Regions from separate parts of the Marinobacter flavimaris genome, predicted to be linked through region 1. Evidence: predicted binding sites of a transcription regulator. Region 1 holds the regulator's gene; the other holds the start of a gene.
The links. The regulator LexA, encoded in region 1, represses DNA repair genes until DNA is damaged. The targets are predictions, from matches to a motif close to CTGTNTNNNNANACAG.
Positions count from the first base shown of each region.

Region 2: a site for LexA is predicted at 1,366-1,381, ahead of recN (DNA repair protein RecN). Genes of this name have one in related genera too.

Region 1 covers NZ_CP171359.1:1,993,885-1,997,601, forward strand. The annotation lists gene ACGK9W_RS09250 (DUF6586 family protein) at 183-695, shown strand; gene ACGK9W_RS09255 (hypothetical protein) at 747-1,007, shown strand; gene ACGK9W_RS09260 (cell division inhibitor SulA) at 1,012-1,503, opposite strand; gene lexA (transcriptional repressor LexA) at 1,546-2,157, opposite strand; gene ACGK9W_RS09270 (amidoligase family protein) at 2,373-3,374, shown strand; gene ACGK9W_RS09275 (gamma-glutamyl-gamma-aminobutyrate hydrolase family protein) at 3,367-3,717, shown strand, end outside.
Region 2 covers NZ_CP171359.1:2,871,561-2,875,277, reverse strand. The annotation lists gene recN (DNA repair protein RecN) at 1-1,307, opposite strand, end outside; gene grpE (nucleotide exchange factor GrpE) at 1,563-2,162, shown strand; gene dnaK (molecular chaperone DnaK) at 2,255-3,717, shown strand, end outside.

The sequences.
Region 1 (3,717 bases):
CGAGCAGAACTCGCACAGCCGGGCGCCTTTTTGCCAAATTCAAACGGTCGTTTCAAGTGAATGTTTGTGTTTTATTGTGAAACCTCACCGCACAGAGAATGGAAGAAATTTGATAGCGAAAATGATATAGTGACGAATTAATTTTCGGGGTTATACCCGCGCTGGGGGATTGAAGGTATTCCATGGCCTCGCAATGGCACTCACTGGTTTCTCAAAAGCTCTTTCTCGCCCGCACGCTGCTTCAGCCACTCGACCGGCCCACAGACGAGGCTCAGGAACAACGTCCCAACGAGGCGGAACAGGCGCTGCGCCGGGAGGCCGCTATTCAGGGGGCGATCGAGCTGCTTCTGCGGTCTCGAAAACTGTTGCTGGTCATGGTTGCGAGGCTATACCAGAGAAAATCAGAGGAGCCTTCAACCCTTGATGAGCTGGTCGCTCTTATCGGGCCAGAACCGAGTGAAGTTGGCCGCCTGAAGGAGCTGGAACAGCGATCCGGGAGTTGGTGGAACCATCTGGAGCAACTCGAGCGCGCCCAAAGCAGACCCCCGGCGACCAAAAAAACCGTGAGCGAGGAAAACATCATTGCGGTATCGGCCGATTCCGGCCCGGATCGATCGTCGGCTGCGTTGATGAAAACGCTGACCGCCGTCAAACATTTTGCCGACGATCTGGAAGAGCAGCACAGCGAGTGGTAAGCCACTCCCAGCTCCGGTTATTCAAATCGTATTAACTTGAAGGTTTATTGAATGTCACCATCGTTTTTTGAAATCGTGCAATTGACCAATGGCGATTACGCCCTGCGCCGCATTGATGATGACAGTGCGCCACTGGTAAAAATCTCTTTTTCGGAAGAAGCCCGGGAAATGATGGAAGATCGGGATATGTCGGTTGCCAAAGCAATGATTGCAGCTGGCATTGAGGCTGTAGGCAATGTTGCCCACGATATCGACTGGGAAGATGACGAACTGGACGCCTCAGACGCCCAGCCCTCCTACACTCTGCATTGATCGGTTAACGCTGCCTGAGAACGACGCCGTGGCTATTGCCCTCGGCCGAGGCTCTTTGCAGGGATTCGAAGGCAGTTCGCCCCAGTTTACGGGTCCACATGACCACCGCGTGACAGGTGCCGGCACTGAGGGCTCGCTCTGCCAGGTCCTGGGCAGGATAGTCCGGTGTTGAACGCAGCACCAGCAATTCGCCGGCGACAATCCCGTGCATTTTTTGCCACTTGCTAACCAGCGCCTGGGGCGGGTCGATCCAGGCCAGCCAACGCTTCTCCTGATTCAGCTGGGTCAGCATTGGCAACAGCAGCTGGAAATTTTCTACCTGGCCTTCCGGCAGAATGATCTCCGTCACATTGCCACAGACTTTGGGTTCGGTGGTTTCCGGAGCGCGTCGGGCGCGAATGACGGAACGTCGCTCGCGGGCGGCGGTTGCCGACACTGAACAGGACAGAGCATTGGGGTTGTAGGCCAGATTCTGATTAAAGCTCATTTGTTCCATAATTCACCCGTTATTCAAACTATCTGAGGCTATCCGAACCGCTCAGTGCAGGTCAGAGCGGCGGATAACACCAACACCCAGACCCTCGATGAACAGCTCCTGTTCGGTCAGGTCCACTTCGATCGGTGCGAATTCTTCGTTTTCGGCAATCAGGTAGACTTTCGAGCCTTCCTTGCGGAAACGCTTTACCGTGACCTCATCGCCAACCCGGGCAACAACCACCTGGCCGTTGTGAACATCCTGGGTACTGTGAACTGCCAGCAGGTCGCCATCGAGAATACCGATGTCTTTCATGCTCATGCCCCGGACCCGCAGAAGATAATCTGCAGACGGCGAAAAGAATTCCGGCCGCAATGTGCAGTGGTCCTCGATGTGCTCCTGAGCAAGGATCGGACTGCCGGCAGCAACCTGACCAATGACCGGAAGGCCAAGGTCCTCTTCCGCCTCAGGCAGACGGATGCCGCGGCTGGCTCCCGGCACCATCTCGATGGCACCTTTCCTTGCCAATGCCCGGAGATGTTCTTCCGCGGCGTTGGCCGAACGGAAGCCCAGTTCTGCCGCGATTTCAGCACGGGTTGGCGGATAGCCGGTCTCGTCGACGTATCGGCGAATAATATCCAGTACCTGGGACTGCCTTGCTGTCAGCTTCATCAAGCTACTCCGCTATATCGGGATCGGGCCGCGGCAAACATCAACCTCTCGTAAGAGCGGCTCCGGCGGCCCTGTTTTTTTATACAGTAAACTGACTATATACAGTGTTTTATCCAGTGTAAAGTCGGCTCCCTGATTTTCTTGCAACCGCTTAATAATGAGGATCAACAGCGGTGTGATATGGTTAGGCCACTATTCCTCACGAACCAGGGAGCACCATGACTCAAGTCAGTGCCTGCAGGATGCCTGACATCCTAGAGACGAACGAAGGGAAGGAACGCCGGGTTGGCGTCGAGATCGAACTGTCTGGTCTGGGCTATGATGAGCTGGTTACATTGGCGGCGAAGATGCTGGAGGGCACACCTGAGCTCAAGTCACGCTATGTGACAACCTTGCAGACAGCTCTTGGCGACTTCACGGTTGAGCTTGATTCCGATCCGATCAAGGATCTTGATCTGGCGGATGAGCGCCTCCCCGAATCCATTCGTGAACTCGGTGGTCAGGCGATGGATGTGATCGACGCCGCGGCCGAACGCGTGGTACCCCTCGAGATCATCAGCCCACCCCTGAAGTTTTCCAGCGTCGAGGTGATTGAAACGCTCGTCGACAAACTCAGGAACGCCGGGGCACTGGGCAGCCGGGACGCCATCTATTTTGCGTTTGGCCTGCAGCTTAATCCCGAGTTGCCCGACCTCAGCCCGGAGACCCTGGTTCGTTACTTCCAGGCGTTCGCGGCCCTGTATGAATGGCTCAAGCACCGGCATCAACTGGACGTCAGCCGCAAATTCACTACGTACATCGAACCCTGGCACGGCCGCTACACCGAGCTCCTGATGGAGGATAACTATCATCCAAACCTCGGGGAGCTCATGGAGGATTACCTGGAGTTCAATCCTACCCGCAATCGCGCGCTTGACCTGCTTCCACTGTTTGCCCACCTGGACAAGGAACGGCTGGAACGTCATGTTCAGGATCCCAGGATAAAAAGCAGGCCAACCCTGCATTACCGGTTGCCGGATTGCGACATCGACAATCCCGGCTGGCATTTCTCAACCGTTTGGAACGACTGGGTCGTTCTGGAGCAACTGGCCAACAATCCCGACGACCTGGCCGACATGCGGCAACTGTTCCGGGAGCGGCGCAAACTGAATCTTCACAACCTGACCCACAGCTGGCGGGAAACCACTGACGACTGGCTGGCCAAAAACGGGTATGTCTGACGAGTCCAAAGAACAGGAACTTGAGGTTCCGGGCCTGACGATCGGCATCAGTGGTCCCGCTCGAAAAAGCCTTGCCCATCGCCTGATCAGCCTGGGTCTGCGCCTCCACGGTGCCCGGACCCACTATATTCGCCCCGGTTCACGGGTTGCCGTACCGATGCTTGATGGCCTGGTGCTGTCAGGCGGCACCCACGTCCATCCTGAACGTTATGGGCAGGAGCCACAGGTTACCGCCAATTATGACCGCAAGCGGGATAAAACCGATCAGTCACTGCTTGAGCAGGCTGAAGCCATTGGCATTCCCGTGCTCGGAATTTGCCGCGGCGCCCAGTTCATCAACGTT
Region 2 (3,717 bases), 880 kb from region 1:
AGTTCGCCGCCGGAGGCTACTTTGGCCAGTGGCCGCGCAGGTTGCCCCGGGTTGGCGCTGACCAGGAATTCAATCTCTTCCAGTCCGTGGGGTGCCGGCTCCCCACCGTTGCTGCGGTTCAGGTGTGTAATGAACTGCATGTTGGGCATGCTTAACTGGGCGAGCTCCGCTGCGACCCGCTGATCCAGTTCGGCGGCGGCCCTGGCACGGGCCTCTGACAGCTCCGCGGCCAGTTCATCGAAGTGTCCGCGCTGGCTGTCCAGCTCTGCGGCCAGCTGCTCCAGGCTGCCTTCGCCACCGTCCAGCTCGGCCAGCTCCGCACTCAGGCGCTGATGCAGTTCCGGTAATTCTTCCGGTGTGATCCGGTGTTTGCGGGCCATCTGGTAGATGGCGCTCAGCCGTTCTTCCACTTCCGCCAGTCGAGCCGGATCGGCCTCGTAGTCCTCGACGAAATGGCGAAGGTTGTCGCCGGCCTCACTGATCTGGATCTGGGCTTCGTTCAGCATCTGGATCGTGTCTGCCAGTGCGGGAACATCCACCGGAAGCTGCTCCAGCTGCTGTAACGCCTGGCGCACCAGATCCACTGCGCTGGTTTCATCTTCGGTGCAAAGCAGGGCGGCCTGATGGCTGTTGTGCAGAACCGTATCAGCCTGGCTGAGCTGCGCCTGTTCCTGTTCCAGGTTTTCCTGCTCGCCCGCTTCCAGGGCCAGACGATCCAGTTCTTCCACCTGATACCGCAAAAGCTGGAGTTTGGCCTCTGCTTCATCGGCATTCTGCTGGCGTTCGGTCAGCCGCTGGCGGATCTGGTTCCAGGATTTCCAGGCTTCCCGTGTTTCAGCGGCCAGGGTCTCAACGCCGGCGAACTCGTCCACCAGCTTGCGGTGGGTTTCCTTGCGCAAAAGAGACTGGTGCTGATGCTGGCTGTGAATATCCATTAGCACACCGCCCAGTTCCTTGAGGTGGTTCAGGGGGCAGGGTTGGCCATTGATGTAGGCGCGGGAGCGGCCATCCTTGCTGATGACCCGGCGCAGGATGCAATCGTTGTCGTCATCCAGCTCGTGTTCTGCCAACCATTCGGTTGCCTCGGGAATGCCGGATACGTCGAAGGTCGCTGTGATGTCGGCGCGTTTGGCGCCATGCCGGACGGCGCCGGCATCGGCTCTGCCACCCATGGCCAGGCCGAGGGCGTCCAGAACGATGGATTTTCCGGCGCCGGTCTCGCCGGTCAATGCGGTCATGCCCTTGCTGAACTGGAGTTCCACCCGTTCAGCGATGGCGTAATTGGAAACCGTAAGTTGAGTCAGCATGCAGATAACCTCCGCGTTGTTCCTGAAACCGGCAAAACACTGTGGATGTATACAGTGACTGTGAATATATACAGGGTTTTTGTGGTTTGCAAACCTGAGGCAGGTATTTTCTTCAGGATTGCAGGCTTTGGTGGTTGAAACCTGGAGAGCGGGCCCCATATCCGTTCGCAACGACATTTTCCGGCTCGAGGCGGCCGGAGCCCATGTTCAACCGGCCACTGACAGCGGGCCGCTTTAGATGAAGCAGGAGTAGCCATGAGCACTGACGAGAACCGCAACGAGCATGAGGAACTGAACGAAGCCCTCGAGGCTGCGAAAGAGGAGGCCCAGGCCGCTGAAGGCGAAGCCGGCGACAACGAAACCTCCGAAGTGGAAGCGCTCCAGGCTCAGGTTCAGGAATTCCAGGAGCAGATGCTGCGCTCCCAGGCGGAAATGCAGAACGTGCGCCGTCGGGCCGAGATCGACGTTGAGAAGGCGCACAAGTTTGCCCTGGAAAAGTTCGTCAAGGAGCTGTTGCCGGTAGCTGACAGCCTTGAGAAGGCGGTCGAGAGCACCGAGGGTCACGATGAGTCCGGCGAACTGGTTGCCTCAATTCGCGAAGGCGTGGAAATGACCCTGAGTCTTTTCATGTCCAGCCTGAAGAAATTCAACGTTGAGCAGATCAACCCGGTGGGCGCACCCTTCGATCCCCAGCATCACGAGGCCATGTCCATGGTGCCTGCGCCGGATGCCGAGCCGAACAGCGTGGTAGCCGTGGTGCAGAAAGGGTATCTGCTGAATGGTCGTGTTGTGCGGCCGGCCATGGTGGTGGTCGCGAAAGCGGAAGATGCACCAAAAATTGATGAGCAGGCTTGAAAAGCCGATTAAAGCGCCAATATAGCCAGTAAATAGCGAAAGCGGAGGCAAATGGCCTCCTGGAAAGCATTCAGAAGAATTGGAGTGACTCAATGAGCAAGATTATCGGTATCGACCTGGGAACGACCAACTCTTGTGTAGCCATCATGGATGGCGACAAGGTGAAGGTAATCGAGAACGCCGAGGGTGATCGCACCACCCCGTCCATCATCGCCTACACCGACGATGGTGAGACCCTGGTTGGCCAGTCAGCCAAGCGCCAGGCGGTTACCAACCCGAACAACACTCTGTACGCCATCAAGCGTCTGATCGGTCGTCGTTTTGAAGACGATGTGGTCCAGAAAGACATCAAGATGGTGCCCTACAAGATTGCCAAGGCAGACAACGGTGATGCCTGGGTTGAAGTGAAGGGCGAGAAAATGGCGCCGCCGCAGGTGTCTGCAGAAGTTCTCAAGAAGATGAAGAAGACTGCAGAAGACTACCTGGGCGAAAAAGTGACCGAAGCCGTCATCACTGTTCCGGCCTACTTCAACGACAGCCAGCGTCAGGCTACCAAAGATGCAGGCAAGATCGCCGGTCTGGAAGTGAAGCGGATTATCAACGAGCCGACCGCAGCAGCCCTGGCTTATGGCCTGGACAAGAAGAGCGGCGATCGTACCGTGGCGGTATATGACCTGGGCGGTGGTACCTTTGACCTGTCCATCATCGAAATTGCCGATGTTGACGGTGAGCACCAGTTCGAGGTTCTGGCCACCAACGGTGACACCTTCCTCGGTGGTGAAGACTTCGACCTGAAGATCATCGAGTACCTCGCAGACCAGTTCAAGAAAGACAGCGGTATCGACCTGCGCGGCGATTCCCTGGCGATGCAGCGTCTGAAGGAAGCGGGCGAGAAAGCCAAGATCGAGCTTTCCAGCAGCCAGCAGACCGACGTTAACCTGCCGTACATCACCGCAGACGCGTCTGGTCCCAAGCACATGAACGTGAAGCTGACCCGTGCCAAGCTGGAATCTCTGGTAGAAGACCTGGTTCAGCGCAGCCTCGAGCCGTGTAAAGTGGCGCTGCAGGACGCAGGCATGAAGGCAGGCGAAGTCGACGAGGTTATCCTGGTCGGCGGTCAGACCCGCATGCCGCTGGTGCAGGAAAAAGTGAAAGAGTTCTTCGGCAAAGAAGCTCGCAAGGACGTTAACCCGGACGAAGCTGTGGCGATGGGTGCTGCCATCCAGGCGGCCGTTCTCTCCGGTGATGTGAAGGACGTTCTGCTGCTGGACGTAACCCCGCTGACCCTGGGTATTGAAACCATGGGCGGTGTGGCAACTCCGCTGATCGACAAGAACACCACGATTCCGACCAAGAAGTCGCAGACGTTCTCCACAGCGGACGACAACCAGACCGCGGTAACCATTCACGTGGTTCAGGGTGAGCGTAAGCAGGCTGCCCAGAACAAATCGCTGGGCCGTTTCGATCTGGCTGATATTCCGCCGGCAGCGCGTGGTGTGCCGCAGATTGAAGTTACCTTCGATATCGACGCCAACGGTATCCTGAACGTGTCCGC